Regions from separate parts of the Ignatzschineria rhizosphaerae genome, predicted to be linked through region 3. Evidence: riboswitches for the same ligand, from Rfam matches in the RefSeq annotation. Region 3 holds a riboswitch; each other region holds the start of a gene.
What was found. A riboswitch is a leader RNA that binds a small molecule or an ion and turns the genes downstream of it on or off. The one in region 3 is predicted to bind magnesium.
Positions count from the first base shown of each region.

Region 1: another riboswitch for magnesium. It lies ahead of mgtE (magnesium transporter); the one in region 3 lies ahead of MMG00_RS04465 (magnesium transporter CorA family protein).
Region 2: another riboswitch for magnesium. It lies ahead of mgtE (magnesium transporter); the one in region 3 lies ahead of MMG00_RS04465 (magnesium transporter CorA family protein).

Region 1 is NZ_CP093379.1:2,117,259-2,127,472, forward strand. Features, by position in the region: gene pepT (peptidase T) at 1-1,163, opposite strand, end outside; gene MMG00_RS09320 (AbgT family transporter) at 1,239-2,819, opposite strand; M-box (ykoK) riboswitch at 3,215-3,379, shown strand; gene mgtE (magnesium transporter) at 3,607-4,608, shown strand; gene metG (methionine--tRNA ligase) at 4,878-6,989, opposite strand; gene ispF (2-C-methyl-D-erythritol 2,4-cyclodiphosphate synthase) at 7,108-7,581, opposite strand; gene ispD (2-C-methyl-D-erythritol 4-phosphate cytidylyltransferase) at 7,572-8,291, opposite strand; gene MMG00_RS09345 (integration host factor subunit beta) at 8,714-9,019, opposite strand; gene rpsA (30S ribosomal protein S1) at 9,250-10,214, opposite strand, start outside.
Region 2 is NZ_CP093379.1:629,284-639,497, reverse strand. Features, by position in the region: gene rbsB (ribose ABC transporter substrate-binding protein RbsB) at 1-275, opposite strand, end outside; gene rbsC (ribose ABC transporter permease) at 329-1,276, opposite strand; gene rbsA (ribose ABC transporter ATP-binding protein RbsA) at 1,261-2,775, opposite strand; gene rbsD (D-ribose pyranase) at 2,781-3,212, opposite strand; gene MMG00_RS02880 (VIT1/CCC1 transporter family protein) at 3,443-4,138, opposite strand; gene MMG00_RS02875 (fumarylacetoacetate hydrolase family protein) at 4,357-5,019, shown strand; gene MMG00_RS02870 (AmpG family muropeptide MFS transporter) at 5,188-6,465, opposite strand; gene mgtE (magnesium transporter) at 6,578-7,606, opposite strand; M-box (ykoK) riboswitch at 7,942-8,128, opposite strand; gene trkA (Trk system potassium transporter TrkA) at 8,380-9,759, shown strand; gene MMG00_RS02855 (argininosuccinate synthase) at 9,792-10,214, shown strand, end outside.
Region 3 is NZ_CP093379.1:1,027,343-1,037,556, reverse strand. Features, by position in the region: gene MMG00_RS04475 (magnesium transporter CorA family protein) at 18-968, opposite strand; gene MMG00_RS04470 (magnesium transporter CorA family protein) at 1,019-1,969, opposite strand; gene MMG00_RS04465 (magnesium transporter CorA family protein) at 1,997-2,929, opposite strand; M-box (ykoK) riboswitch at 3,106-3,281, opposite strand; gene MMG00_RS04460 (ABC transporter ATP-binding protein) at 3,548-5,380, opposite strand; gene mnmA (tRNA 2-thiouridine(34) synthase MnmA) at 5,813-6,910, opposite strand; gene MMG00_RS04450 (carboxy terminal-processing peptidase) at 7,116-9,260, opposite strand; gene serC (3-phosphoserine/phosphohydroxythreonine transaminase) at 9,557-10,214, opposite strand, start outside.

The DNA.
Region 1 (10,214 bases), 1.1 Mb from region 3:
GGTAAAAACTCAAAACGAGAATGGAAGTTTAAAGCCCCTGTAAAATAGTTAGGAGTGAAAATCCCTCTAGTTGAGAGCGCTGAACCATCTGTTCCACCACGCATTGGAATCACATTTGGCTCAATGGCTAACGCCTTAAATGATGCAAAAAGAAGATCTAATGCGGTTTTATCTTCCCCCATTGAATCGATAATATTGCTATAGACATCGGTGATTTCACACTCGATTTTCGCTCGTGGATGACGTGCGGCAATCATCGCTACTGCTTCATGGACAAAAGCCTTGCGCGCTTCATAGCTCTTTTTATCAAAATCACGAATATTGATATTCATGATTGCATCATTAGGCGTGCCATTAATTGCCGTTACCCAGAAATAGCCATCACGGCCTTCTGTATGCTCTGGCGTATCAAGACGATCAAAGCAGCCCATTAAATCATGGGCAATACGAAGAGGATTCACTAAGACACCCTTTGCTGACATCGGATGTGCGGTCACCCCTTCAATCTTAATTTTGACAGATCCAGCGTTAAAGGTTTCATAAACCACTTCCCCCTCTTCGCAGCAATCAATCGTGTAAGCAAAATCTACTTTAAAACGATCTAAGTCCATCACTTTAGCGCCGCGAAGACCAATCTCTTCATCTGGCACAAATGCCACATAAAGATCGCCACAATTTGCATTACTATCAGCAAGCTGCTTTACAAGCTCCATCACGCAAGTAACAGCCGCTTTATTATCAGCGCCTAACACACTAGTGCCATCACTAAAGATAATCTCTTCACCAATGTAACGCTCTGCTTCTGGGTGCTCATGACGTTTAAACCAGATATCTTCTTCACTATTTAAGCAAAGATCTTCTCCTTCATAACGTAGAACTTGCGGCTTAATATTAGGAGAAAGTCCCACATCAACCGTATCTACATGTGTAATAAAACCAATCGTTGGCACATTTTTAATTGTCCCTCTACGAAATGCCGTTAAAACACCATGTTCATCAATATGAACTTCTTCTAAACCATAGCTTTCTAACTCTTTTGCTAAGGCTTTCACCATATTCCACTGGCTTGGCGTAGAAGGAACCGTTGTTCCTGAAGCGCAGCTTTGGCTCTCTATTGCTAAATATCTAAAAAAGCGTTCTGTTAATGTTTGTCCTAATGACATAAAAATCTCCTTTGAGAAGGGGAGTTTTCTCCCTTTCTATGTTGATCTATCGATGACTGAAATCGCTATTTTCCATTAAGGCGCGCCAGCACCTATTACAGGAATAGTGTAAGTACTTTCAAATCCTAATGGAATATTCAGCCACCAAAATGCATATAGCGTGAGCGTTAACACGATAAAGAGCCCTGCGGTATAAGGGATCATCATTGAGCAAAGTGTCCCTACGCCTGCTTTAGTATAATATCTTGCGCAGTACATGATAATCAGCGGATAAAATGGGAACATCGGTGTTGCGACGTTCACCGCTGAATCACTGATTCTAAATGCCGCTTGTGTTAATTCAGGAGAGATACCAACTGCCATCAGCATCGGCACCAATACCGGCGCCATAATCGCCCATTTAGAAGTCGCTGAGGTAATTAAAATATTCACAACGCCCACCAAAGCAATCACAAGGAAGATCGTTAATTCTGCAGGGAACTTCATTGTGGTTAACATATCCGCACCGGCAAGCGCGATCAGTTTACCGATATTAGAGACATTAAAGGAATACAAAAATTGTGCAGCAAAAAAGGCAAATACAATAAAAGGAATCAAAGACTTAATAATATCTTCCATCGCTTTTACCACATCATTACTGGATGTAAATGACTTTGTCATAAACCCAAAAATAATGCCGGGAACGGCAAAGAAGATAAAAATTAACGGAACAATCATCTGCATAATGCCGGCATCTGAGCTTGTCATGCTGCCATCTGGCGCACGTAGAGGTGAGCTCTCAGGGATTAAAAGAACCGTAATTAAGACAATCATCGCCACAATAGATAAACCTGCCCATCTAAAGCCTTTTTTATCAAGCGCAGTGACTTCTGAAAGCTCTTTTGTCTCTTGTGATGAAATCTGGCTATCTAATGGGCAGTTTTTATTAAGCCAAGGTTCTACCACTTTCTCCGTAATAAACCAGCACATGAGAATCACCCCAAAGGTGCTACCAAAGCTTAAAAAGTAGTTCGCTAAAACGTTAACATCGTAGGTAGGGTTCACAATCCGCGCCGCATCTTGTGTAAAGCTTTGCATAATCGGATCAATTTTTGAGGGTAAGAAACTGGCACTAAAGCCTCCAGCTAAACCTGCAAATGCCGTAGAAATCCCGGCAAGAGGATGGCGACCTTTAGCATAGAACATCAGAGCCGCAACCGGCATTAAGACAACGTAGGCAGAATCTGACACGATATGCGCGACAACCGCAACAAATGCCACTGTTGGTGTTAAAAAGCGAGGAGAAATAAAACTTAATAATTTCTTAAGTGACGTATTAATAAAGCCGCTTTTTTCCGCAATGCCGATACCAAGTGTTGCCACAATCGTAATGCCAAGTGGTGGGAAACTCATAAAGTTTTTCACCGTAGAGATAATAAAAGTGACGATCCGATCGTAAGTAAAAAGATTTAAGACCTCAATCTTTTGCGGTGCTTGCCCTTCCACATGGGAAGGCAAGTAATAATCAAAATCAATAAATGAGAGTAAAAATGAGAGGATCCAACAGATCACTAATGCATAAATAAAGAGCATTGTGACGCTTGGCATCGTATTTCCGAAACGCTCTACGGCGTTTAAGAAACCTTTTTTCTTAATAGGTGCAGCATCAGTTGCCATAAAACAATCCTTATTATTGTGACAATTTTTAAACACAGAGCTCATGACAATAATATAGAAATGAGCTTTTGCAAAATGGTTTCTCACACCTTGAGAAATCAATAAGCAACATCTGTAACAGATCTCTAAACTATCGAAAAATACTGATAAAACAATTAAATAGTAATATTTATAAAAAATATTGATTGTATATATTTTCTATCAAACTTTGATATTTCCCCCGCAAAAATCCCCTTTCAAACACTTTTATCAGCGACTAATTCTCCTTAAAAAGACGTGGCTGAAATGAGAATTTTTATAATATAAAAAAAATTTACAGCCAAAAATATTTGCCAATTGAAAATTTTTACGTAACAATGCGCTCAACAAATTATTTTGGGTTAGCAATGATTGCTAACTATCCTCGTTAGGTGAGGCTCCTATATGGAGATAAGCTACTGCCCAGAAACGTCGAGAGACACCAACGGGTCAGCAGAAACTGTCGAGCTAAGGCGGTATCTAATGTAGCCGGGATCATCCCCATGCCATATAGTGCTAAAACTTTACGAAAGAGGAGAGATCAACGTGATCGTGTACGTTTTTGTGCGCGTTTGCAAAAAACACCCTCCTCACACTTTTGTGGTTGGGTGTTTTTTTTGATCTTAAAATAGACTGATCATCTATAAGCTCTTTAGAGTGGATACCAGCGTCGGCTGCCGCGCACTGCCGCGCTTAACAAAATATATCGAAGACAGCAATCAAATTACTGTCGTTTTATGCAAATAAAAGATACGGAGTTAAGCAAAAAATGGTAATTCAAGACCGCAATATGAAGTTTGGATTAGAAACAGCAGGGTCGCTCATGACCAATGACTTTATCACCCTCGATATGCATCAAACTGTGGATGAAGCGATCCACTACCTTCGTCAAAATCTCTATCAAAGAGAAGATATTCATTATGTCTATATTCTTGATGAAAATAAGATTTTAGTAGGCGTTGTTGCTATTAGAGAGCTTCTCTCAGCAAAGGGCGATGAGGCAATCTCTAAGGTGATGAAAACAAAGCTCAAGCAAGTCACCACTTCCATTGACCAAGAAGAGGTTGCCCAATTATTCCAACAAACAGAACTTGTCACGATTCCTGTAGTTGCTGAATCTGGGCATCTTCTTGGCGTTATTCATATCGATCAGATTTTAGATGTGATGGAGCAAGAGGGGACGGAAGATATTTACCGCATGGCATCTATCAAAAGTGATGAGTTAGAGAATCAAAATATCTTAACGGCCACCATTGGGCTTCTTTACCGCAAACGTATTGCTTGGCTTGTGGTACTTGTCTTTATGAATGTCTTCTCCGGCGCTGGAATTGCAACTTATGAAGATCTTATCGAAAGCAATGTAGCGCTTGTCTTTTTCTTACCATTACTGGTCGATAGTGGCGGTAACGCTGGTGCACAGTCTGCTACCCTTGTGATTCGAGCCATGGCGCTTGGTGAGGTGAGAATGAGAGACTGGTTTAAGATGATCAGTAAAGAAACGCTTGTTTCCGCGCTCCTTGGTTTTACTATGGCGCTTGCTGTTTCCCTTGTGGGAATGTATCGCGGTGGCATGGAGATTGCCTTTATTGTTGCCTTAACAATGGTTTTCGTAGTAATGATCGGTAGTCTCATCGGGCTTTCATTACCTTTTATCTTTAGCAAACTCAAAATGGACCCAGCAACAGCAAGTGGACCGCTCATCACATCCATTTGCGATATCGTCGGTGTCTTTATCTACTTTGGGATTGCGAGTGCTTTCATTACGCTTTAATCAAAAAAGATCATGATCTCACCAAGAATAAATCAGAAAGAGATCATGATCCTCATTATTATTGCGTTCTGCCCGTTCACCGTTTCCTATTATGCAACCATCCATATTTCGAAAAGACATAGAACCTAGCTGATTGATCCTCCATGTCCTTTTTAGTCTCCAAACGATGCGGTATAACATGAAATGGCGAACAAAAAAGCTAGTCTTACTTGAGACTAGCTTTTCCTATGCTTAAAATGCTCTTTCGAATCGCTTAATGACTTAATCGCTTACGAAATTTTCGCCCCTGGCGCTAATTCACCTAATGTTGTTAAGAGCGTTAATTGATCTTTTGTAGAGGCTGAAAGAATCATCCCCTCACTCACGCCAAAACGCATTTTACGAGGTGCAAGGTTTGCAACCACAATCACATAAGTGCCGATAAGCGCCGCTGGGTCTTCGTAGAATTTACGAATGCCTGAAAAGATCGTGCGTGGTTTTTCTTCCCCTAAATCAATCTGGAATGTTAAGAGCTTATCTGCCCCTTCAATAAAGTCACAGGATAAAACTTTTCCTAAACGAAGATCGATCTTACCAAAATCATCAATCGAGATGTAATCGCCGGCATCTGCTTCTTTACTCTCTGCCTTTACCTCTTTTTTAACGTTATCTGATTTTTGATTATCTGCCGCATCATTACGAACCGCCGCTAACGCCTCTTTATTTGCTTCAATAAGCTTATCTAAATCCTTACGATTTAAACGAGTCATCAGATGCTCATAGCTCCCAATTTTATGGCCTTTTTCTAAACTTGCTGTTAATGCCGCAAATGATAATGGCTCAACATTTAAAAAGCTCTCTACTTTACCGGCAACAATTGGTAACACGGGTTTTAAATAGAGGGAGAGCAATCTAAAGCATTCTAAATAGCCTGTGCAAAGATCTTGGAGTAATTGACGTTTTGATTCATCTTTTGCAATCTCCCAAGGCTTCATCTGGTCAAAATGCTCATTCACATCATCACACGCTGCGGAAATCTCACGTAGTGCTGCCGCAAAATTACGCTTCTCATAACCTGCTTTCACCGCAGCTTTACGATCAATAATAGAGGCGATTAAAGCTTTGGTTTCTGCTGCGATATCCCCGAGTTCATTATCAAACTCTTTGGCAATAAAACGGCTCGTGCGTGACGCAATATTGACATATTTACCAACAAGATCGGCATTGACACGATTGACAAAATCATCAAGATTTAAATCAAAGTCATCAATAGCCCCATTAGATTTTGCCGCAAAGTAGTAACGCAACCACTCAGGATCAAGATTTTGAGAGATATAAGAATCTGCCGTAATAAAGGTCCCGCGAGATTTACTCATTTTAGCGCCATCAACCGTTAAGAAACCATTGATTGCGTATTGCGATGGCACACGGTGACCTGAGAAGTTGAGCATTGCCGGCCAGAAAAGCGTATGGAAATACATGATATCTTTCCCGATAAAATGCACCATTTCAGTGTTGGCAGCAGTTGCTTTCTCTTTCTTAATAAAGCTTTCGAAATCAATACCACCTGTTTTGTCACAGTAGTTTTTAAAAGATGCAAAATAACCGATCGGCGCATCTAACCAAACATAGAAATATTTATTCTCCGCATTAGGAATTGGAAAACCAAAATAAGGCGCATCACGAGAGATATCCCAATCAGAAAGCTTGCAATCCCCTTCCTCACCAATCCATTCGCGCATTTTATTAGCCGCTTCTGGTTGAAGGCGCGCTTTATCTTCTAAGAACTCACGAAGGAATTCCACACAACGTGGATCTGATAATTTAAAGAAGAAATGCTCAGAAGGACGCATTACAGGCGTTTTCCCTGTCACTGCTGAGAAAGGATTAATTAACTCGGTTGGGCGATAAGTTGCGCCACATGATTCACAGTTATCCCCATATTGATCTTTCGCATGACATTTTGGGCATTCCCCTTTGATAAAACGATCGGGCAGGAACATTTTGCGCTCTTCATCATAAAACTGCTCAATTGTTTTAGTTTCAATTAAACCATTTGCTTGAAGTGTTAGATAGATCTCTTCTACCAACTGCTGATTCTCTTTTGAGTGCGTTGTGTAGTAGTTATCAAAATCGATATGGAAACGATCAAAATCTTGTAAGTGCGCAGCGTGAGCTTTAGCAATCAACTCCTCTGGCGTAATGCCTAATTGATCAGCTTTAAGCATGATAGGCGTTCCATGAGTATCATCTGCACAAATATAGTAGACATTATTCCCAAGCATTCGTTGGAAACGCACCCAAATATCTGCTTGAGCATAACCTAAAAGATGCCCAAGATGAATATCGCCATTGGCAAATGGCAGTGCGTTTGTGACAAAAATATCTCTCTGTTGTTGCATACTCTACTAAGTCCTATCTTCAATTAGATGAATGAGGGTTCATAAACCCTTACTTGTTACATTTTGTGCTATCACAGCACCTTTTAATACCCTAAATTGTTAAGGCTAATATTTAAGCTTACTGCGGTTTAAGAAGAACCGCAACTTGGGCTGCAATTCCTTCTTCACGACCAACAAAGCCAAGCTTTTCCATTGTGGTCGCTTTTACATTAATATCATTTTCGCTAATCATCAGATCGCCGGCAATAATACGCTCTATCGCTTGTCGATGTGGCAAAATTTTGGGTCTTTCTGCCATGATCGTAATATCAATATTCCCAATCTCATATCCGCGATCTAATACTAACTGATAAGCCTGTACTAATAGTTTACGGCTATCGGCATCTTTATAGGCCGGATCTGTATCGGGGAATAAAGTCCCGATATCGCCTAATTTTACAGCCCCTAAAATAGCATCCGTTAATGCATGAAGTACTACATCACCATCAGAATGGGCTTTAAAAGCTTTGTGAAAAGGAATCTTTACACCGCCAAGCATTAAGTGATCACCTTCTTTAAAGGTATGGACATCAAAGCCAAATCCTATTCGCATTTCTCTCTCTCACTAAAATAGAGGCTCATCAACTTAAGATCTTCTGGGTAGGTGATCTTAAAATTGTGATGATATCCTCGGTAAACTTTTGGGAAGTAGCCATTATACTCTAAAACCGAAGCCTCATCTGTGACATTTGCACCATCCATCATGATTTTCTCTGTTGATGAGAGCAACATCTCTAACGGCGCCATCTGGGGTGTTTGTGCAAGCCAAATCTGATCTCGATTTAATGTCTTTGTGATACAAGCCCCTTCTACAAGCTTAATAGTATCTTGTGCTGGAAGCGCCATAATCGCACCGCCCTCTGGCTGATCTTTCAAAACAGATTGAAAAAAATGAGACATCTCTAAAGATGTTAAACCAGGACGGGCGGCATCATGCACCGCAATCCAGATACTGGAAAGATCTTTCCCCAAAGATGTCAGTTTTTGTGATAAAAACTTTAACCCCGCAAAAACAGAATCTGTACGTGTTTCTCCCCCAATGGTTACCCAGAGATGATCATTTTCAATGGCTAAAGGCGTCTTATCCTCTTTTGATAACACAACAACGCCGCCTCTAATTTCAGGCACAGATATTAACAATTTCAGCGTGTGGGTTAAAATTGTCTGACCGTTGATCTCTAGATACTGCTTAGGCTTCTCAACCGCCATTCTCGTGCCAATACCTGCGGCTGGAATTATAAAATAGATCTCTTTTTTTATCATATTTGTGCTTTTGCTACTCATTCAATCCGTAAAGTATGGTGACAACGGTTAAAAAATCACTGAAATAAAATTGCCGGCATATAGTTATGAGAGGCTCAAGAATCGCTATATCTAGCATCCTGCAAGTTATAGTAAAATCGGTTTAAAAGTGACCGAATCATATTGCCGGCGCATCGATTATGAAAAGCGCAAGAATCGTTCTATTCCGGCATCGTACAAACGAATTTGATTCACGCCGTACGGTTTTGACTTTTAAAGCAGCATTTCTTAAACCTAGCCGACTATACGACTATAATAACTCGATTATCAATATCCATTCTACCTGAAACTATTATAAAAAAAGAGCATTCCCTTGATGAAAATGCTCTTGTAATAATGAATGTATAAAATAAAAAATATTAGCTATTAGCAACAACTAGAAATTATACTGGAAGAGGATGACCTTCGCGGCTCTCATCTACTCTTTCACGAAGTAATTTTCCTGGTTTAAAATGTGTCGTATATTTTCCGCTTAATTTTACTGCATCCCCAGTTTTTGGATTGCGACCGATTTTTGGCTCACGATAGCGCACAGAAAAACTACCAAAGCCACGGATTTCGATTCGGCCACCTTCCCCTAGAGTATCTGTAATATGCTCTAAAATTTTCTTCACACTCTTTTCAATCTCTGTTGATGAACAATGAGGGTATTTAGCACTGAGTCTTTGAACTAACTCCGATCTAGTCACGATATTTTCTCCTTAAAATATAGACTTAAAATTTGCAACTGATTTTCATCAGTTTTGGTAAATATATGTATATATTTGATAAATAATACAATCTATTAACTCATTAAGCAAGATCTAACGCCTATTATTTTTCGATTTTTCAGTTTAAAATCAAAGCCTTTATGACAAAAAACCGTGAGAATAACGCTTCTCACGGTTTCTTTACAAAAACATTTTTTTACAAAAATGAATTATTGTTGTTTCATTTGCTCTTTTAAGAGATCACCAAATGTTGTTGCAACTTGTGCTTCATTATTTGCGTAATCAGCAATATCTTGTGGGCTAACTTCGTCAACCGCTTTCACAGAAAGAACGATTGAACGGTTACGGCGATCAACGCTCATGAAACGTGCTTCAAGCTCATCACCAACGTTATAGATGTTACGAACATCTTCTACACGCTCAGAAGAGATCTCTGCTGCACGAAGGTTACCTTCAACACCATTACCTAAGTCAACAACTGCATATTTAGCATCAACTTCAGTAATAAGACCTTTCACAAGTGAACCTTTCTCGTGTTCTGCTAAGAATGAAGAGAATGGGTCTTGGTCAAGTTGTTTAATACCAAGTGAGATACGCTCACGCTCAGCATCAACTGCAAGTACCATTGCTTCAATCTCATCACCACGGCTGAAATCACGGATTGCTTCTTCACCAGGAACGCTCCATGAGATATCAGAAAGGTGAACAAGACCATCAATTCCGCCTTCAAGACCAATGAAGATACCGAAATCAGTGATTGATTTGATAGTACCTTTGATTTTGTCGTTCTTGTTGAATTTAACTTCAAACTCAGACCATGGGTTAGGCATACACTGTTTCATACCGAGTGAGATACGACGACGCTCTTCATCGATATCGAGAACCACAACACCAACTTCTTCACCAGCTGTAACAACTTTTGAAGGGTTAACGTTTTTGTTCGTCCAATCCATTTCTGAAACGTGAACAAGACCTTCGATACCTGGCTCAATCTCAACGAAGCAACCATAATCAGTAATGTTAGTAACTTTACCTTTAGTTTGGAGGCCTGCTGGGAAGCGCATTGCGATATCTTTCCATGGATCTTCACCAAGTTGTTTAAGACCAAGTGAAACACGGTTACGCTCTTTGTCGAACTTGAGAAGTTTAACTTCGATCTCTTGGTTGATCTCTA
Region 2 (10,214 bases), 400 kb from region 3:
TCTGTTGGGTTAATTAAGAGTACTTTTGTCCCTTTTACCAAGATATCTTCAACATTCGCTAATTCTTTTGCAGGGTTATTTTGAGAGTCTAAAACTACAAGCTCATATCCAAGCTCTTTTGCTTTATCAACGGCACCATCTTTTAATGTGACAAAAAAGGGATTATTAAGTGTTGATACGACTAAAGCGATCTTCTCCTGCGCTATTGCACTTGCTCCCATCAATCCAATCCCAAGAGCTGCAACCATTGCTGTTTTTAATATGCTTCTTTTCATATAAATACTCCTTGTTAATAACTCTTAAAAAGTCTTTCCAATACTCATCAATATTATGCGCGAGCTGTTTTATTATCTATTAATACAGCTAATAGAATAACACCACCTTTTACAATCATCTGATAGTACGCATCTACGCCTAAAAGGTTCATCCCATTATTAAGGAAACCTAAAATCAGCGCCCCGATTAGAGTGCCGATAATCTTTCCTCGCCCACCTGCCATACTAGTTCCACCAAGGACAACTGCGGCAATCGCATCCATCTCATAACCCATTCCGGCAGTTGGCTGCGCAGATGAAAGACGAGAAACCTCAATCATTGCGGCAATTGCACAAAGAAGGCCACTAATCATATAGACAATAATTTTAACGCGATCAACATTAATTCCAGATAAACGTGTTGCCGACTCATTACCGCCCACAGCATAAATATGACGACCTAATCTTGTGAATTTTAAGATGTAACCTGCAACAATAAACACAACAGCCATAATGATAATCGGCATAGGAATACCAAAAACGCGCCCAAAGCCAATCCATTCAAACATATAAGCATAATCACTCATCCCAAGACCAATAGGACTTCCTTGAGTATAAACTTGTGTTGCCCCCCGAATAATGAGCATCATCACTAACGTTGCAATAAATGCTTGTAACTTGCCTTTAGCAATAATCACCCCAGAGCCAAAGCCAATACAAGCCCCTAATGCGAGCCCTGCAATCACGGCAATAAAAGGATTCATATCCTGCCCAATAATAGAAGCGGCAACGGCGCCGGTTAAGGCAAATACTGAACCGACAGAAAGATCTATTCCACTTGTTAAAATCACCAGCGTCATACCTACCGCAATAATGGCATTAACCGAGGTTTGTTGCAGAATATTAAAGATATTATTGAGTGTGAAAAAATTCTCATTAAGGGTTGAGACGCCAATAATTAAAACCACCAAAGCAATTAGTGATTTTTGATCGATTAAAAATTTTTTTATTCCTTGCTGCATGATGCAACTCCTTCTACTTTACCTACAGCTGCTGCCATGATTTTTTCTTGTGTTGCTTCTTCTCGGCTAAGCTCTGCGGTTACTTTACCTTCATGCATTACTAAAATCCGATCACTCATTCCTAATACCTCCGGCATTTCAGAGGAGACTAAAATCACACTTAAACCACGCGCTTTAAATTCATTAATAAGCTCATAAATCTCCTTTTTCGCCCCCACATCTACCCCTCTTGTGGGTTCATCTAAAATCAATACCTTTGGCTGGGTCATTAAGCCTTTGGCAATGGCAATTTTTTGTTGGTTGCCACCTGAAAGTAGACCAATATTTTGCTCAATATGGGGCGTTTTAATATTAAAAGCATCGATATACTCTTTCACAGCAAGAATTTCTGCTTTTAAACGAAGATTGTTGGCTTTTCCTAAAAAGAAATCGAGCGCACTTAAAGTCATATTCTCTTTAACCGTCATCGATAATACTAAACCATCACGCTTTCGATCTTCGGAGATATAAACAATGCCTTGCTTAAGCGCATCAATAGCGGAGCGAATCTTCATAATATTCCCATCAAGGGTTAAGGTTCCCCGCTTTTTAGCATTAGCACCATAAATCGCCTTCATCAGCTCTGTACGCCCCGAGCCCATTAATCCAGCAATGCCCAAGATCTCCCCTTTATTAAGGGTAAAGCTCACATCATTAACACCAAGCCCATGAAGATTAGTCACCGATAAGATCGTCTCTCCGACAGCTTTATTTAACCGCGGATATTGATCTTCTAACTTGCGCCCAACCATTAGCTCAATAAGCTTATCTTCGTTTAAATCTGTCACGGCTTTCTCGGCAACAAATTGCCCATCACGAATCACCGTGACATCATCACAGATCTCAAAAATCTCTTTTAAACGATGTGAGATATAGACAATCCCTACCCCATCTGCTTTTAGCTCACGAATAACTCTAAAGAGCGACTGCGTTTCTGTATCAGTCAGCGCATCTGTTGGCTCATCCATGATGATGACTTTTGTCTCATAACTTAAAACCTTCGCAATCTCTACCATCTGCTGCCCACCGATTGAGAGATCTCCCAATAAGGTATGAGTGCTATAAGGAATATTGAGTCGCTTTAATAACAGCGCCGCCTCTTCATGCATCTTTTTCCAATTAATGCAGCCTAGACGATTGGTAAACTCTCGCCCTAAAAAGATATTCTCCGCAATGGAGAGTTCAGGAATCAGGTTTAACTCTTGATGGATAATGCCAATGCCGGCAATTTGGGAATCTCGAGGATTTTTAAAGGCGATCTTTTCACCAAGATACTCAATCTCCCCTTCATCTTTACTATAAATACCGGTCAATACCTTCATCAAGGTCGATTTTCCGGCACCATTTTCGCCTAAAAGTGCCATCACTTTACCGGCATAAACGTTGAGGCTCACTTTATCTAACGCTTTAACGCCAGGAAAAGATTTGCTCACCTCTTGAATACTTAAATAACGCTCAATCATATTTAAAACACCACACCAGATTCTAAAATAATATTGGCATAAGGCGTGCACTCACCGGTACGAATCACGGCTTTACAAGATTCTACTTTTGTTTGGGCTTTAAACGCTTCATGCGATATATACATTATTTCAATTGGCTTCTTACTTGAATCAAGGCCGGAATAATAGGCGATCAACTGTAATAATTCTTCATGGAGCTGTAAATTTTGCGTTTGAATCTCTTTGGCTAAGATAATTTTCTCAACCTGCATTACGGGTAAAACAGCTCTTAAAGTCTCTAAAAAGCTGGGAACTCCCTGTACTAATGCGAGATCTATTCGCTCGGTACTATTGGGAATAGGCAATCCTGCATCTGCAATCACAATCTGATCTGTGTGCCCAAGTTTTGCTAGAACACCGTTAATAGCGCTATTTAACATACTACTTTTAATCATAACCACCTCATTTAATTAAGGGCTATTATGCCATAAGGCCGTAGCAACTCTGCTTATCATGCCACTTCTTTAAGCGATCCGTCAGCTTTTTAATACAAAAAAAGACCTACAGCAAATTCAGCGTAGATCTTTCAGATCGTATCGTCTTGTAAAGGAAAGATTATTCTATAGTCGATTTGGTTTAAAAACTGTTTTAAAAGTAAAGGTGAAAATAAAACATTTTTAGCCCATCATACATGAACAAAAAGACCAATAGCGTACGTTACAATCATGGTTACCATTCCCACAACCACATTTCGAACCACCGCTTTTAATTTAGGGGCATTGCCTAATTTTGCACTAATAAATCCTGTTAAAGCTAAGGCGAATGACACAACAATAAAAGTACCAATGATTTTAATATTAGCCGGCAACAATAAAATAAAAAGTAACGGAATAATTGCGCCACATGCAAATGAGATAATTGAGGAGAAAGCGGCATACCAAGGATTCACGTAATTATCTAAGGTAATATTTAACTTTGTTTGCACTTCCACCCCTAGCGCATCTTCTTTCATCAGCTCTTTTGCAACCTTTAGCGCTAAATCTTGTGATAGTCCTTGATCGATATAATAATCAACTAACGATTGCTGCTCACCTTTAAAATCATCTCGTAATAATATTTTTTCGCGCTCAACCTCGGCCTGCTCAACATCTTTCTGAGTACTCACTGAGGAGTATTCTCCCCCAGCCATAGAGAGCGCTCCGGCTAATAAACCCGCAACACCAGCCACTAAAATTGTCATCATATTACTTGTGGCACTTGCAACACCAATAACAATACCTGCCGTAGAGATAATGCCATCATTAGCACCTAATACCCCAGCTCGTAGAACATTTAAACGATTCTCAATATCCCGTACTTGATTTTTTGGTTTATGACTCATCGATTTATCCTTTTTAAATAATGCCTTATTCTCAATAGTTCCTGAAATAGTTAAAAAACACAACAACAGACCATGATTTATTCGCCCAATTTTAAAAAAAAGAGAAGTAATACAAATTAACGCCTCTGGTAGGAATATTCATCGCTTTATACTAAAATCAATCACAGTATTAAAAATAATAACGAATAATTTAACCGCTATATCACCTAGGAGCATTCATGTCTAAACCATGCATTACATTAGAAAACACCTCTCTTCCTATTCAAAATATCTTCTGCATTGGGCGAAACTACGCCAAACACATTGAAGAACTCAACAATGAAACACCCACAGAGCCTTTAGTATTTTTAAAACCCACATCAGCACTTGCACAAAAAGGGGATACTATCACCTTGCCGGCATTTTCTAATTCTGTGCACTATGAAGCAGAACTAGTCATTTATATCAATCAAGATGCTCGAAACTTAAATGTTGAGGAAGCAACTACCGTGATTGGTGGTTATGGCGTTGGGCTTGATTTAACGGCTCGTGACTTACAAGATGTGATAAAAAAGAAAGGGGAGCCTTGGACAAAATGTAAAGGCTTTCCGGCAGCAGCAATTGTAAGTGACTTTATCAGCACTGAAAAGATTCAAGATCCTAAAGATATCCAATTTACCTTTACTCAAAATGGCGTTTTAAAACAAGATGGCAATTCTAAAATGATGCTTTATCCGATTGCCGAAATTATTAGTTATCTCTCCACTATTTATGGGCTTTCAAAAGGCGATCTTATCTATACCGGAACGCCAGAAGGGGTTGGGCAATTAGCTGCGGGCGATAAGCTCAATTTAACGCTTGAAGAGTTTATCTCTGCAGATTTTACAATTAACCATATTTAGAATAAACATTAAAATATCGGCAACTATCTCAATACTTGCAACCAATACTTTCAACTGGTAGTTATTTGCAAAGATATATTCAAACTAAAAAGCCATCTAAGATCTCAACTCTTAGATGGCTTTTTAAGCAAATACCGATGCACTCATGCTATTGAGGCAATTTTTCTATTAATTGCTCACTTTCAATTTTTGAATCTGGGGCTTTAAAATAATAATTAAAATTAAACTTGGCACAAAAAGTACAGCCGTTGAAATAAAGAAGTTCGCCCAACCAAGTCCTTCTACCATAAAGCCAGAGGCACCGCCTAATACGCGCAGCCCAAATGTTGCAAATGCACTTAACAGTGCATATTGCGTAGCGGAGGCATTACGATCACACAGTAATCCTAAAAACATGATAAAGAGGGCACTTGAGAAACCTGAAATAAAATTCTCCGCACTCAATGCCACCATTAACATCGTTAAACTTGGCGACATAATGATTAAGAGATAACCCAAATTAGTCACGCCAATTAAGATTGCCGAAACTATTAAGCTACGATAAAGCCCTAGTAGATTGATAATCGCAGCTGCCAAAAATGCCCCTAACAGCGTTGCAACTAAACCATATATTTTTGAAACGGCGCCAATTTGCGTACCGCTATACCCCATCTCATGATAAAACGGGGTTGCCATTACGCCTGAAACAGCATCGGGTAATTTGTAACAAACCACTAATAACAAGAATAATAGCGCATAATCCCGTTTAAAAAACTGCTCAAACCCTTCAATAAATCGCTTAAAAGGATTGCTATATACCTTAACTTCAGAAGCATCTTTCGCTTCCTCTTGCTTCTTTTCTGGAATAAATAAGGTTAAAACTGTAATGATTGCCACAATAAAGGCAATTCCTTGAAAGATTAATCCCCAAGAATAAAGATCAGATAGCGCTAAAACGCCAGCCCCCATTAAAAGCATGGCAATGCGATACATAAAGAGATAACTACTTGCGCCGTATGCTTGCGTCTTCTCATCAAGGGCATCAATACGATAAGCATCGACCACTATATCCTGACTTGCTGAAGCAAAAGCTAAAGAGAAAATTAATACCCCCAATAAATAAGGAGACTCTTTAGGATCAATCATGGCTAACATTAAAAATATAAGCGCAATTGCCACCTGAAAGAAGATAATCCACCCCTTACGCCGCCCTAATTTTCGTAAAATTGGCAATTGAAATAGATCTAGTAATGGCGCCCAAATAAATTTGAGTAAATATGGCATACCTAATAACGAGGCAAGCCCTATTGCTGACTTTTCCACCCCTAAAGTTGAGAGCCAATAAGTAAGAGTTGATAGCGTCATTAAGATCGGCAATCCAGATGAGAAGCCTAATAATGCAACAGAGAGATTTTGTATGGAGAAATAGCGAGTAAAACTCTTTAATAATTGGTCTTCTTGTGCCACTTCCCTCTCCTTTTCTATCTCTTTAAAAAAAATGATCGATGATATCACTCACCGATCATAGCAGATATATTCCTGCAAAATCTCACTCAATTCTTTTTGCAGATAATTTAATCTATAGTTGCAAGAACATACTAGCAATCCCTAGGTAGATAAAGACGCCTGCGATATCACAGATAGAGGTAATTAGTGGCGTACTTGCTGTGGCTGGGTCTAGATTAAAGAGTCTAAAGACAAAAGGAATCACCGCCCCTAAAAGTCCCCCAAACATCACCACAATCACCATCGATAACGCAATAATAATCGCCGTTTCAGTGCCGGCACCATAATCACTACCACGATAATAACCGATCACGGCGATCGCTGCTGCCATTGTTAAACCTAGCGCAAAGGAGACAAATGCTTCTTTAACGAACACCCTACCCCAATCTTTCATTGTCACATCACCAATCGCCATCGCTCGTATAACAAGCGTTGTCGATTGTGATCCTGTATTTCCACCACTTGCGATTAAAAGCGGTAAGAAAAACACCACATAGATATGATCATTCAATAACTCTTCATAACTTGCAATCCCAGCGCCTGACAAGAGGTTTACGAAGACTAAAATCACCAACCAGCCAATACGTTTTTTATAAAGCCAAGCCATTGATGACTCTAAAAGACCTTTGACCTCTTCATCATCATCGACCGAGATCGATGCCATTTTATGAATATCTTCAGTCGCTTCTTGTTGTAAAACATCCATCATTTCATCAACATGAAGCACACCGATCATTCGCCCATTACTATCAATTACAGGTAACGTTACAAGATCTGAATCTTGGAATATTTTGGCCGCTTTTTCTTGGTCTAGGTTGTAATCTAATTTTAAAGAGGTAGGAGACATAATATCTTGTAAGATACTATTTTCATCAGCGCCTAACAGTTCACGCAGCGATAATACCCCAACAAGCACGCCCATTGGATCAATCACGTAGCTATAGTGAATATTGGCCTTCCCGTGAACATTCTTCCTCAGATACTTAAATGCCTCACCAACAGTATACGTTTCAGGAACACAAATAAAATCAAAATCCATTAAAGATCCGACAGTTTCCTCTGCGAACTCATGTGGTCTTTTAACATTTTGCTGTTGAACCATAAGCATCCTCCTATGACTTGGCGTGATCGATACTGATCTACAAAATTAGAATGAGGTTATAGCTTGAAGGACGCTATTTGAATATTAAAGCTCTCAGTACATTTATACTGCACCATGTACCAATTACGCAAAATCTTTAGAAATAAATGAGAGCACCATAAAAAAACAATCTTCAAATAAAGATTGGTCTCAATTCCTATGATCTCCCCTAATTTCTAGCTTATTGCTGCTTCAACAATAACGTATTCTGAAAGCCTAAATTTATCAAGGATATCCTTTGCCTTAATAGAAATAGTCTTTCGACGCCTTAACGAGGAACTCGCAAGATACGGGTTAAGGCCCCTCCTTCGTAAAAACTTTAGCACTATATGGCTAGAACCGATAGTCATTGACTAAACTATTCATTCTCACTGTATTAGAAATAACCTTAATTCGATTATTCCTGCTGACCCATTGGTGTCTCTCGACATTTCTGGGCAACAGCTTACAACCATATAGGAGCCTCACCTAACGAGGAATCATTATCGATTTGAATGATCTAAGTTAGTAACTCTCCTCAATTATTGCCTTTCATTAAGCGCAATGATATTAAAGACCTACTGGGAATTTAAGGCAAAAATTATACCACAACCCTTCAATGATAGCAATTTGCGCAGTTGAAAATAATTACCACCTATTATCTTAGATCTAGCGCATAATGCTATGAAAAAAGGTACAAATTTAATGCTATTTGCGGTATTATTGCCCTGTTATAAAAAAGGTCCACTCAAGTAATGAAAATTCTGATTTTAGGTGCTGGGCAAGTTGGCTCTACGGTTGCGCATGTTTTATCAAAAGAAGCGCAAAATGATATTACAATTATTGATAATCAATATGAGCCGCTTGCATCTCTTAAAGAACGTTATGATATCCGTACCATTCGCGGTAATGCAGCCTCCCCTGTGATTTTAAAAGAGGCCGGTGCTGAGAGCATGGATGTTATTATTGCAGTCACATCAAGTGATGAAGTCAATATCGTTGCCTGCCAAGTGGCGCATACCGTTTTTGGCATTAAACTAAAAGTAGCGCGTGTTCGCTCTCAAGATTATCTTCGTCATGGGGATCTTTTTGGCAATAAGCTCGATTCAACCTTCCATATTGATGTTGTTATCAGCCCGGAAACGCTTATTACAAACTACATCAAAAATATCATTGAGCTGCCAGGCGCGCTTGATGTCCTCCGTTTCTCTAAAGGGGAAGCGCTCATCGTTTCTATGGGCGTTGAAAAGGACTCACAACTCTATGGAAGACGATTTGCTAAAATTAAACGCCGAACTCGCCATCTCAATATTAACTATGTTGCCATTTACCGCGAGGGCTCTGAGTTTATTCCTGATGAAAACACCATCTTAGAAGAAGATGATGAGGTCTACTTTCTCTGCGCTCGCTCTGATGCTCGTGAAGTTATTGAGCAGTTTCAAGCAAAACAGCGCTCAGCAAAGCGCATCACTATTGCCGGCGGCGGAAATATCGGAGCATCACTTGCTGAAGCATTAGAATCATTTACCCATGTAAAACTGATTGAAGCGAATGCTGATCGTGCTAATCACTTAGCCGCACAACTTAACAAAAGCCTGATTCTCCACGGTGATTGCACAGATGAGGCGCTTTTATTTGAAGAGAATATTGAAAAAACTGATCTTTTTTGTGCGCTCACCAATGATGATCAAACCAATATTATGTCAGCAATGCTGGCAAAACGCTTAGGCGCAAAATTCTCAATGTCGTTAATTAACCGTTCTTCTTATCTAGAAATGATCGAAGATGAGTCAAATATCGACCTCGCCTTCTCACCTCAACAAGTTACATTAAGTACACTACTCACATACATTAGAAAAGGAGATATTGTTCAGGTATACTCTCTTAGATCAGGCGAGTCAGAAGCAATGGAGATTATTGCCCACGGGAATGCCGAAACCTCAAAAATCGTTGGAAAATCCTTAGAAGGAATCCGCTGGCCAGAAAATGTTGTGGTCGCAGGACTCATTCGCCGAGGAAAAGTCATGAAGATTGAGCCCTCCATGTTTATTGAACAGAATGATCATCTAATCTTATTTATCACCGATAAAGAGAGTATTCCCGAAGTGGAAGATCTCTTTGAACTTAGAAAATAATCTTTCATACCAAAAGTCGACAGGAGACTGTAATGGAAAAAATCAATAAAGTGGTTCTCGCATATTCAGGCGGGTTAGACACTTCCGTAATCCTTAAATGGTTACAAGACGAATATAATTGCGAAGTAGTAACATTTACAGCAGATATCGGTCAAGGGGAAGAAGTTGAACCAGCACGCGAGAAAGCACAAGCGCTCGGCGTAAAAGAGATCTATATTGACGATCTTCGCGAAGAATTTGCTCGTGACTTTATTTTTCCAATGTTCCGCGCTAACGCAATCTACGAAGGTGAGTATCTTCTTGGTACCTCAATCGCTCGCCCATTAATCGCAAAACGTTTAATCGAAATCGCTAACGAAACAGGCGCTGATGCGATCTCACACGGCGCAACCGGTAAAGGGAACGACCAGGTGCGTTTTGAGCTTGGTGCTTATGCGCTTAAACCAGGCGTTAAA
Region 3 (10,214 bases):
TTAATCAAAGCTAATAATTAAAAGAATTTTTTCTTATAGAAGAATCCTGCCACAAGACCACTAAGCACAACCATTACCACAATTAAAATACTAAATGCAGCTGGCTCTTCTTGAAATGGTAATGGAACGTTCATTCCATAAATACTCGCTATTAATGTCGGAATTGATAGCACAATCGTTAAAGCAGTTAACAACTTAACAATATGACTCACGTTATTTTGAATAATATTGCCATAAGCATCCATGACGTTATTAGAGTTTAATTGATTAATTTGCGCCACAGAATATGCTTGCTCCATCTCAATGATAGTATCTTCAAATAGCTCAACACCGTTAGGCAGCATCTCTAGATATTGTTCATGATTGATTTTACGCATAAGGTATAACATCTGTTTTAAAGAGATTGTCATAAAAAGAAGACCTTCATTTAAGTAGAGTAATGTATAGAGCTCTGAGTTTCTATATGAGCGTGATAACTCTTCTTCTGCCTCTGCAATCTCAAATTCCATGGTATGCATTAAGCGAAGATATCTTTGCGCAACATGATGGAGCATATCTAAAACGTTTTGTACCTGCATATGCTTCCCTAACCCTTGGCAATTTTTAATAAAAGCATTGAGTAAAATCTCCGCTTCTACACTACAAATTGTCACAAAATGAGTATCTGTTAAGACAATGCCAAAAGGAATAGTACGATAACGAATGCCTTTGGAGTTTTCAGTAATCGTAGGATCCATATAAGGAATATGAATAATAATAGACGTAATACCATTTTCCTCTTCAATCATTGGTCGAGTATTGGCATCTAGTGATTCTTCGATAAAAAAGCGCGAGATATTAAGCTTATCCTCTAATCTTTTAATCTCTGCTTCATCAGGGTTAATAACACGAACCCAGTTGTCTGAAGTGATTGCTGTTTCATGATGGTAAGTATTCATCACTAAGTTTTTGTAGATTTGGATCATCATTGATCTCCTTTTATAAATTATTAATGCAAATTTTGGATCATGATGTGATCTTAAAATTTAATATATTTTTTGAAGTAGAAAACAAGTAATAAAATGATACTAATCCCCATCATTCCAGAACCAATAATCACCGTAGAAATTGGATTATGCTCCTCTGGTAAATCGACGTTCATCGAAAAGATCGAGCCAATCATCGTCGGAATAATCATCACTATTGCGATTGCTGTTAAAGTTTTTAGAACAGTGTTTAAGTTGTTATGAACAATCACTGCATAAGCATCCATTAAGTTACTTAAGCTCTCACGTCGCATCTCTGCAACATCGGCTGATTGCTCAATATCTGCTAAAATATCATTTAAAAGACGGCGATCTTCATCTTGAATTTTCAGCGTTTTACCTTGCATAATTTGACGATATAAAATCACTAATGCCGAGAGTGATGTTGAGAAAAACACCAAACTCTTATTAAGGTTAATTAAGCTAAAGAGCTCTTTGTTGTGATATGACTCATTAAGTTCTTGCTGCAATTTCGCAGCTTCATCATTGATAAAGCCAAGATGATCATCATAATGTTTGGCCACTGCTTTAAAGAGAAGTAGCGTAATTTTTGTTTTCATATGTGTTTGGAACTGTCCATACTCTCCATCAATCAAATCTTGAAGAATTGGATGTGGCTCTTTACTCACTAAGAAAATATTATTTTCCGTATGAATAATTCCTAAAGGAAGCGTTAAATAGGGAGCTTCATTTTTCATTTGGCTATTGGGGTTTTTAAGAGGAATATTCAATACAATGAGATAGCTATTTTCATCACGCTCTAAACGTGGACGTTCATCTTGATCTAAGGCATCTAGGAAGAATTTTTCTGGAATATCATAATCACGGGTGACTTGATTAATTTGCTCTGCCGTTGGCGCAATCATCATTACTAAGCTGTTTGGTCTGATTACAGCTTCTTCTACGAGCATTTTGTCTTGACCATTTTTGTAAATTTTTAACATGGGAATCTCTCCTGATCATTAAAATTTTTATATTAATTTTTTCTTTTTAAAGAAGCCTAAAACCACCACAATCAGGAATACACTTAATCCTGCAAGTGCTACTAATGCATAAGGTTCATCTTGTATCGGTAATGGAGTGTTCATCCCATAAATGCCCGCTACGGCCATCGGAATTGCCGAAATTGTCACAAAAATCGTTAAGTACTGGACTGATAAACTTAAATTATTCTCAATCAATGCCGAGTATGCATCCATTAAACTACTTAAGTTGCTGTTATAAACTCTTGCTAAACTCTCAGCTTGCGCAGTTTCTACGATCAGATCGCTAAGTGTAAGATCTTGTTCGTTATCTGCTTTTAAATAACTTTTCTCTTCTAAGGTTTTTAGTAACTGATGATTACGATTTAAAGCTCTTGAGAAATAGAGAAAACTTTTATTGTGATTAATCAACTGATAAACACTGCGATTGCTAAAAGAAGATTTTAATTTCTCTTCAAACTTATCAATCGTCTCACTCACTTCTTTCGTCGCATTTAGGAAACTTGTGGTTGTGATTGATAAGATGCGATACACAAAACTCGTAATGTCCTGCTCTGCCCATCTCACAAGATACTCATGTTCTAAACGCATGAGAAGCGGGCAATCCCCTTCACTAATCGTGACAACTTTATTGTCTTTTACCAAAATTGTAAGCATTGTGACTTGGTATGGTACTGCTGAGTTTGGCAGATTTCTTTTAGGAATCTCCAATTTCAGTAGTAATACATCGCCAATTTTTTTTAAAAGACTAGTTCTAGGCTGATTTAACGTATCTCTTGGCAGTGATAAAGCCGTAAGTACGGAACTAATTTTTGCTTGTGGCGGAGAAACAAGATTGATCCATATTGTTCTAGCCTTCATCTGCTCCACTGTAGGAGTGATGGTATTGAGTTGTACATGAGCATTATTTGTTGTGATCATGACTGAACTCCTTATGATTGAAATGTGTGTAATAAGAAGCTTTTTTAAAGCCATAACAAAAAAGCGCACCCTCAATGAAGAAGGTGCGCTTTTACAATGTCTGTATTAGCACAACATGACAATGCATAGCAGCTTTTTCAGCACGCCAATAATTAGGCGCTAAAAAGCTCCCTGCATTGATCCCTCCAATTCATTGAGCTTTAGCACTGTACGGCATAAGAAAATTTTATTTTTCTAGCTACGTTATAGACCACCTTAACTCGATAGTCTCTGTTCAAACCCGTTGGCGTCTTTGGACGTTTCTGGGCAGTAGCATGTCTCCGTACAGGAGCCTCACCTAACGAGGTACCTGCAATTTGTGAAGAGATAGTACGCTTGATTTCACAGCTTTGTCAAATTTATTTTGTAATAAAGCCTCAAAAACAGATCAAAATAGCGTTAAATAAGCAATTTAACAGCGATTTTATGAGTAATTGTTGAGCAAGTTATCACTATTTTATTTTTAAAAAATAAGACAATTAAAACATCCCTTTAAGGATTTTATATCCTTTAAAGGGATTTAAAAATACAAAAAATGTTGATTCAATATTATTAGATTAGGGTTTATCAAAACATCATTTAAATAGCATCTTGACCGACTTGTTTACGCCAGAAAGATGCGTAAATACCGTTATTCTTCACGAGCTCTTGATGACTTCCCATCTCGACAATCTTTCCATGATCCATCACAATTAAACGATCCATTTCTGAAATAGTCGAGAGTCTATGAGCAATGGCGATCACCGTTTTGCCTTCCATTAAAATGCCGAGATTTTCTTGAATAACTGCTTCTGATTCAGAGTCTAAGGCTGAGGTTGCTTCATCTAAAATTAAAATGGGTGCATCTTTTAGTAATACACGAGCAATCGCAATTCGTTGACGCTGACCACCAGAGAGTTTTACCCCGCTTTCCCCCACTAAAGCATCTAACCCACGTTTGCCGTTTTGGTCAACGAGCTCTCTGACAAATTCATCAGCTTTTGTCTTTTTTAAAGCTTCATAGAGCATCTCATCTGTTGCATCATGGTTACCGTATAAAAGATTATCACGAATAGACCTATGGAAAAGCGCCGGCTCTTGAGTCACAACACCGATATTTTCCCGCAAACTATCTTGCGTTACACCGGCAATGTTTTGCCCATCAATGGTAATTTCACCACCCTTTACATCATAAAGTCTTAGTAATATCTGGGTTAAAGTCGTTTTTCCAGCGCCAGAAGGCCCTACTAACCCAATTTTCTCACCTGCTTTAATATGTAAATTTAAAGTCTCATAGATCGGTTTTGCCGGATGATAATGGAAATCAACATCTTTAAAGATCACTTCACCTTCAATATTCTTGAGGGCTTTAGCATTTTTAGCATCAACAACTTCTCTCTCTTGCGCAATGACTTTAATCCCATCTTGTACGCTACCAATATCTTCAAAAATATGACTCACAACACGCATGACCCAGCTCGACATAGTATTAATTCGAATCACTAAACTCACCGTAAAGGCAATAGCTCCGGCCGTGATTAAAGAAGTGCCCCATAGATAGAGTGAAACGCCCACAGTGCTTGCAATTAGTAGGCTGTTGATCATCATCAAAGAGAAATCCATAGATGTGGAAAGCTTTGTTGAGTAGAGCGCTGCATCGGTTTGTTCACGCATGACTGCTTTTGCATCATTTTCATCTTTAGAACTATGAGAAAAAAGTTTTAAGGTTGTAATATTGCTATAGCTATCAACCACATGCCCCATTAGCTTAGAGCGTGCTTTTGCCGAGCGATGGGATCTTTTTCGAGTTCTAGGTAAAAAGTAGCTTAAAAGCAGTATATAAGCGAGTATCCACAATAAAATCGGTACCGTTAGCCAAATATTCACTTCAAAAAATAGTACCACTGTTGTTACTGCGTATATCACCACACGCCACATAGAATCTGTAGACATAATGACTGAGTTTCGAATCGCTTGGCCTGTATTCATGACTCTAGCAGCGATTCCGCCAGATAAACTACTATGAAAGAAATTAATACTCTGTTTTAAGACATAACGATGCTGCTGCCAACGTATCATGGAGGTAAAGTTTGTCGTTAGCGCTTGATTCATTATGAGATTATGGATTAATGATGCTATTGGCCGAAGTAAGACAATGACTACCATCATCCAGATAAATTCACCAGAATGCTCTGCCCATAGCTCTTTAGGGGAGCTTACTGATTCCACCATGTCGACAATTTTACCAATATAACTAAAGAGAGCAATCTCTAGAATAGAGACAAAAAAACCAATAACTAAAAGCCCTACAAAAACCCATTTTACTTGTTTAACATAGTGCCAATAAAAGGCGAAGAGTGTTGTTGGTGGAGCTTCATCAGGGTGATGCTTAAAAGGTTTTATGAAAGATTCAAACAGCTCAAGTAGTTTCATGCTCATTCTTTTATTATTTTCAAAGTGGTCTTAGTGTACTTTAATTGAGAGCTATTATCAATTGAGATACCTTAATAAGAGGCTGTTATGATTGATCTTTGTCCTAATAGATCAATGGTTATATGAATAATCGATAAATTGCGCCATGATTTTTGACAAAAAATAGTTTAAATCAGCCATTTTGGCTATTTAAGCGGTAATATATTAAAAAATAAGCCTCTTCCTTAAATACAAGCTTACTTCGTTAAAAACCACTTATACATCTTCCTCTTATCGTATTAACAATGCATCTTTTAGGAAAAGAATTCCTTTTCATTAAAAAAAGAAAAACACCCCAAAAGCTGCGTCTAGCTTTTGGGGTATCATTGATACTTTGATACGTTTTTTTAATTACTGTAAATACTCTTTAGCCTAAATCGTTAGCTCAAAGTTTTAAGCGATTTTAGATTCAATAAATGCGCCGCCTAAACAGATATCGCCATCATAAAAGACAATCGATTGGCCTGGTGTAATTGCTCTTTGCGGCGCATCAAAGGTAACTTCGATACGATTATTTTCTACCACAGTTACCTGACACTTCACATCTTTTTGACGATAGCGAATCTTGGCGGTTAATCGTGGATTCACTTCATCCCAATCAATAGGATTAATCTCATGAAGTTCACGAGCAATCAAGCCCCTACCGTAGAGTTCTTGTTGATCTCCTTGTACCACAATGAGTTTATTATTTTTAAGATCTTTATCCGCTACAAACCAAGGCTCACCATTGGAATCTTTACGCCCGCCAATACCTAAACCTTGACGCTGACCAATCGTGTAAAATGCTAGACCTTTATGCTCTGCAACCACTTCCCCATTGGGTAGAATCATCTCTCCTGGCTCTGTTGGTAAATATTGCATAATAAAATCTGTAAAATCACGCTCACCAATAAAACAGATGCCGGTAGAGTCTTTTTTATCAAAGGTAATGAGCTTATTATCTAACGCAATTTGGCGAACTTCAGACTTCTCATAATCCCCAATAGGAAAGAGCGTGTTGATCAGTTGCTGCTGATTTAAAAGATAGAGAAAGTAGCTCTGATCTTTATTATCATCAATTCCTTTTAAAAGATATGCTTTCCCATCTTCTCGTTTAACACGAGTATAGTGCCCTGTTGCTAAATAATCAGCGCCGAGCTCCTCGGCATATTCTAAAAATGCTTTAAACTTAATCTCTTTGTTACAAAGCACATCAGGATTAGGAGTTAAACCATCCTTTAAAGTATCTAAGAAATAATCAAATACACGTTCTTTATAGTTTTTGGCAAAGTTAACTTTATGAAGAGGAATCCCTAAGGTTTCGCAAACCGCCTCTGCATCTTTAAGATCATCTTCAGCAGTACAATAACCTTGGTCAAACTCCTCTTCCCAGTTTTTCATGAAAACTCCGTGGACATCAGCACCACGCTCTTTTAAAAGAAACGCCGCAACAGATGAGTCAACACCGCCACTCATGCCAACAATGACGCGTTTACCTTTAATATCTTCCATCTTTTATAATATCCCTTACGTTTAGCTACTTATATTCGTCATATTTTATACGTTTAAAAAATAAAAACCTCAAAATGATGAGGTTTTTATCTCTTTTAAATTCACGGTATTGATCGATCTTAATCTAAGATTTAAATAGTTTATCGCATCTAGATCTTACAAATTCTATGACCTCTATTTACTGATAGGGTTTCTCAGCAATTTCTTATTTCTTTTGATGTTGAAGATCCACCACATCTCTTAAAATAAGCAATCCCTCTTCAAGAATAAGATCAGTTTCTGTATCTTTTAACAATTTTGTATAGGTACCATCTTCATTACGAAACTCCTCTAAAGTTAAAGGCTCATAATCATACAGCACTCGCATACGATTTTGTAATTCAAGATTTTCAGCCTCTTCTGCTTTCAGTTTCTCCTTACGAGCTTGAAGATTAAGGCTTAGCTCATTGATCTTCCATAGATCTAAAGTTTTATTGGCTTGACGCTGATAAATTTGATGTTTCTCATCTGTTTTAAATCTCGCCGAGCTCTTCGCCTGAAGTTTATCCACGACAGAAGGCTTAATCACCACTGAAGGATCATAATCTGGCGCAGCTTCAATTGTATCCCAAGACATTACATACATCTCTTTTGCTTCACCGATCTCTGTAGGATCATAACTGCTTGGTAAAGTCACATCCGGAACAACCCCTTTCTCTTGTGTGGTTTCTCCATTTGCACGATAGAATTTTGCAATGGTAACTTTAGATTGCCCAGGTTTTGTGGATTTTGCGAGGATTCTACTCAAATCAATCATTGTTTGAACAGTTCCTTTGCCAAAACTGGTAGACCCTGCAATCACCGCACGACCTTGATCTTGCATGCTACCGGCAAAAATTTCACTTGCTGATGCACTTAAACGATCGACTAAAACAACCATTGGTCCTGAATAGATCAGATCTTCTACAGTGCTTCCTTGCGCATCTGTATTTCCATCAAAGCCGCGTGTTTGAACAACTGTTTTATTGCTACCAATAAAAAGTGCTGATAGGTCAATAACTTCTGTTAAAGATCCCCCACCATTACCACGAAGATCTATCACTAAACCATCAATATCTTCTTCATTGATAAGCGGTAGAAGGAGTTTTTTCACATCTCTTGTGGTGCTCTTAAAGTCTTCAACGCCCTGTTTACTGCCTTCAAAGTCACTATAGAAGGCCGGAAGTGTAATTACCCCTAATTTATACTCTTCTTTGCCATTTTCTGAAGGCATATTAAAGACTTCAGATTTAGCCTCTTGCTCTTCGAGTTTGACAGTATCACGAATGATTTTAACAATTTTCTCAGCGCCTTTGCCTTTGTTGCCAATCATCTGTAATCGAACAGTCGTTCCTTTTTCACCACGAACCATTTCGACAACTTTATCTAAACGCATTCCCACGATATCAACAAATTCGCCATCCTCGCCTTGGGCAACCCCAATAATCTCATCACCAATTTGCACTTGCCCTGTAAGGTCAGCAGGACCACCTGTCACAACCTCTACAATTTTTACAGAATCATCATCTTGCCTTAATACTGTACCAATGCCCTGAAGCGAGAGGCTCATGCTAATATTAAACTGCTCCATCTGTTTTGCAGAGTAATAACCTGAATGGGGGTCAAAGCTTAAAGAGATCACATTCATGACTAAACTAAATAACTCGCCTTCTTCCATATCATGGATACGCTTACTACGAGTGTTATAACGCTTTTGAAGCTTCTCTTTAGCTTCTGCTAATGAGAGCTTTTCATCCGTTACCATTAAATTGATTAATTCATTTTGTAAACGATCTTTCCAAAGTGATCTCAATGCAGCCTGATCTTTAGCATAAGCTTCATCTTTACGTTGAATAATGATTTTTTTATCAACATCAAAATCATAATCCTCTGCTAAAAGCTCTTTTACCAACGCATATTGCTCATCCATACGTTGTAATAACAAACGATACATATCATAGGGAACATCAAGCTGAGAGCGTTTTACAAAATCATCAAATTGATAACGATATTGTTCAAAGCCATCAATATCAGATTGCGTAAAGAAAACTTTCTGTGGATCTAAAGCTTTTAAGTAAAGGGTATAGATTCGCTCTGACAATACATTATCAATCGGTAATCGATCGTAATGATATTGCGCTAAAATCGCAGAATGCGCAGAGTTAATCAATTGCTCATTATAGCTAGGCGCTGCGATTACTGCTCGCTTTTCAATATCATTATTCGGCTTTGCTGCAATTGACAGCCCACCCCATAAAAGCGAGGTCGCAATTAAAGCGCTACTGACGATTTTCGCAAACTGACTTTTTACAAATTTTTTCTCATTTAACATTGCGTTTTCTATATCCATTTTTTATTTGATTAGTACGCTATTTCTAAATAACTTAAAACTCATCTAAGTATAGCGGAATGAGCAGCAATTGCTTATCTTTTTCTGTGCTCAGATAGATACAAGTGACCAAACCTTTCCTCTTTCCTGATATCAGCAGTTAGTCACAGATTGTTCAATTCTTAGTCTCCAAAATAAAAAGCTAGAGTTTTCACTCTAGCTATCATATCGACAATATATTTCTTTGTTAATAGAAAGGTTGCCTAATATTCAACATTTACTATTTTTGATAAAAATCATTATGAATAATATCTTGCTTCAAAATCTTTCATAAAGTTTGTTAAAGCAATAACCCCTTCAATCGGCATTGCGTTATAAATGCTCGCACGCATCCCCCCAACACTACGATGGCCTTTTAAATTGATAAGATTATGGGCTTCTGCTTCTTTTAAGAAAAGTGCATCAAGTGTAGGATCCGCCAATGTAAAAGGAATTGTCATATTTGAACGAGCATCGACATGAACCGGATTACGATACAAACGGCTATTGTCAATTGTGCTGTAAAGCATAAATGCTTTTTTATGATTAAGCTTTTCCATCTCAACTAGTCCGCCTTTCTCTTTTAACTCTTTAAGCACAAGACTCATTAAGTAAATCGCAAAAGTTGGCGGGGTATTAAGCATAGAGTCATTTTCTGCCTGCAATGTGTAATTTAATGCATCTGGCACAAATTTTGAAGCCTTACCTAAAAGGTCTTCACGAATGATCACAACCGTTAATCCTGCAGGACCAATATTTTTCTGAGCACCTGCATAGATGAGACCATATTGGCTAACATCAATTCTTCTTGAAAGAATATTAGAACTCATATCCGCAACGACAGGAATAGGACAATTTTTGATATCATAGAAAAACTCTACGCCATTAATTGTCTCATTAGAGCAGATATGAAGATAT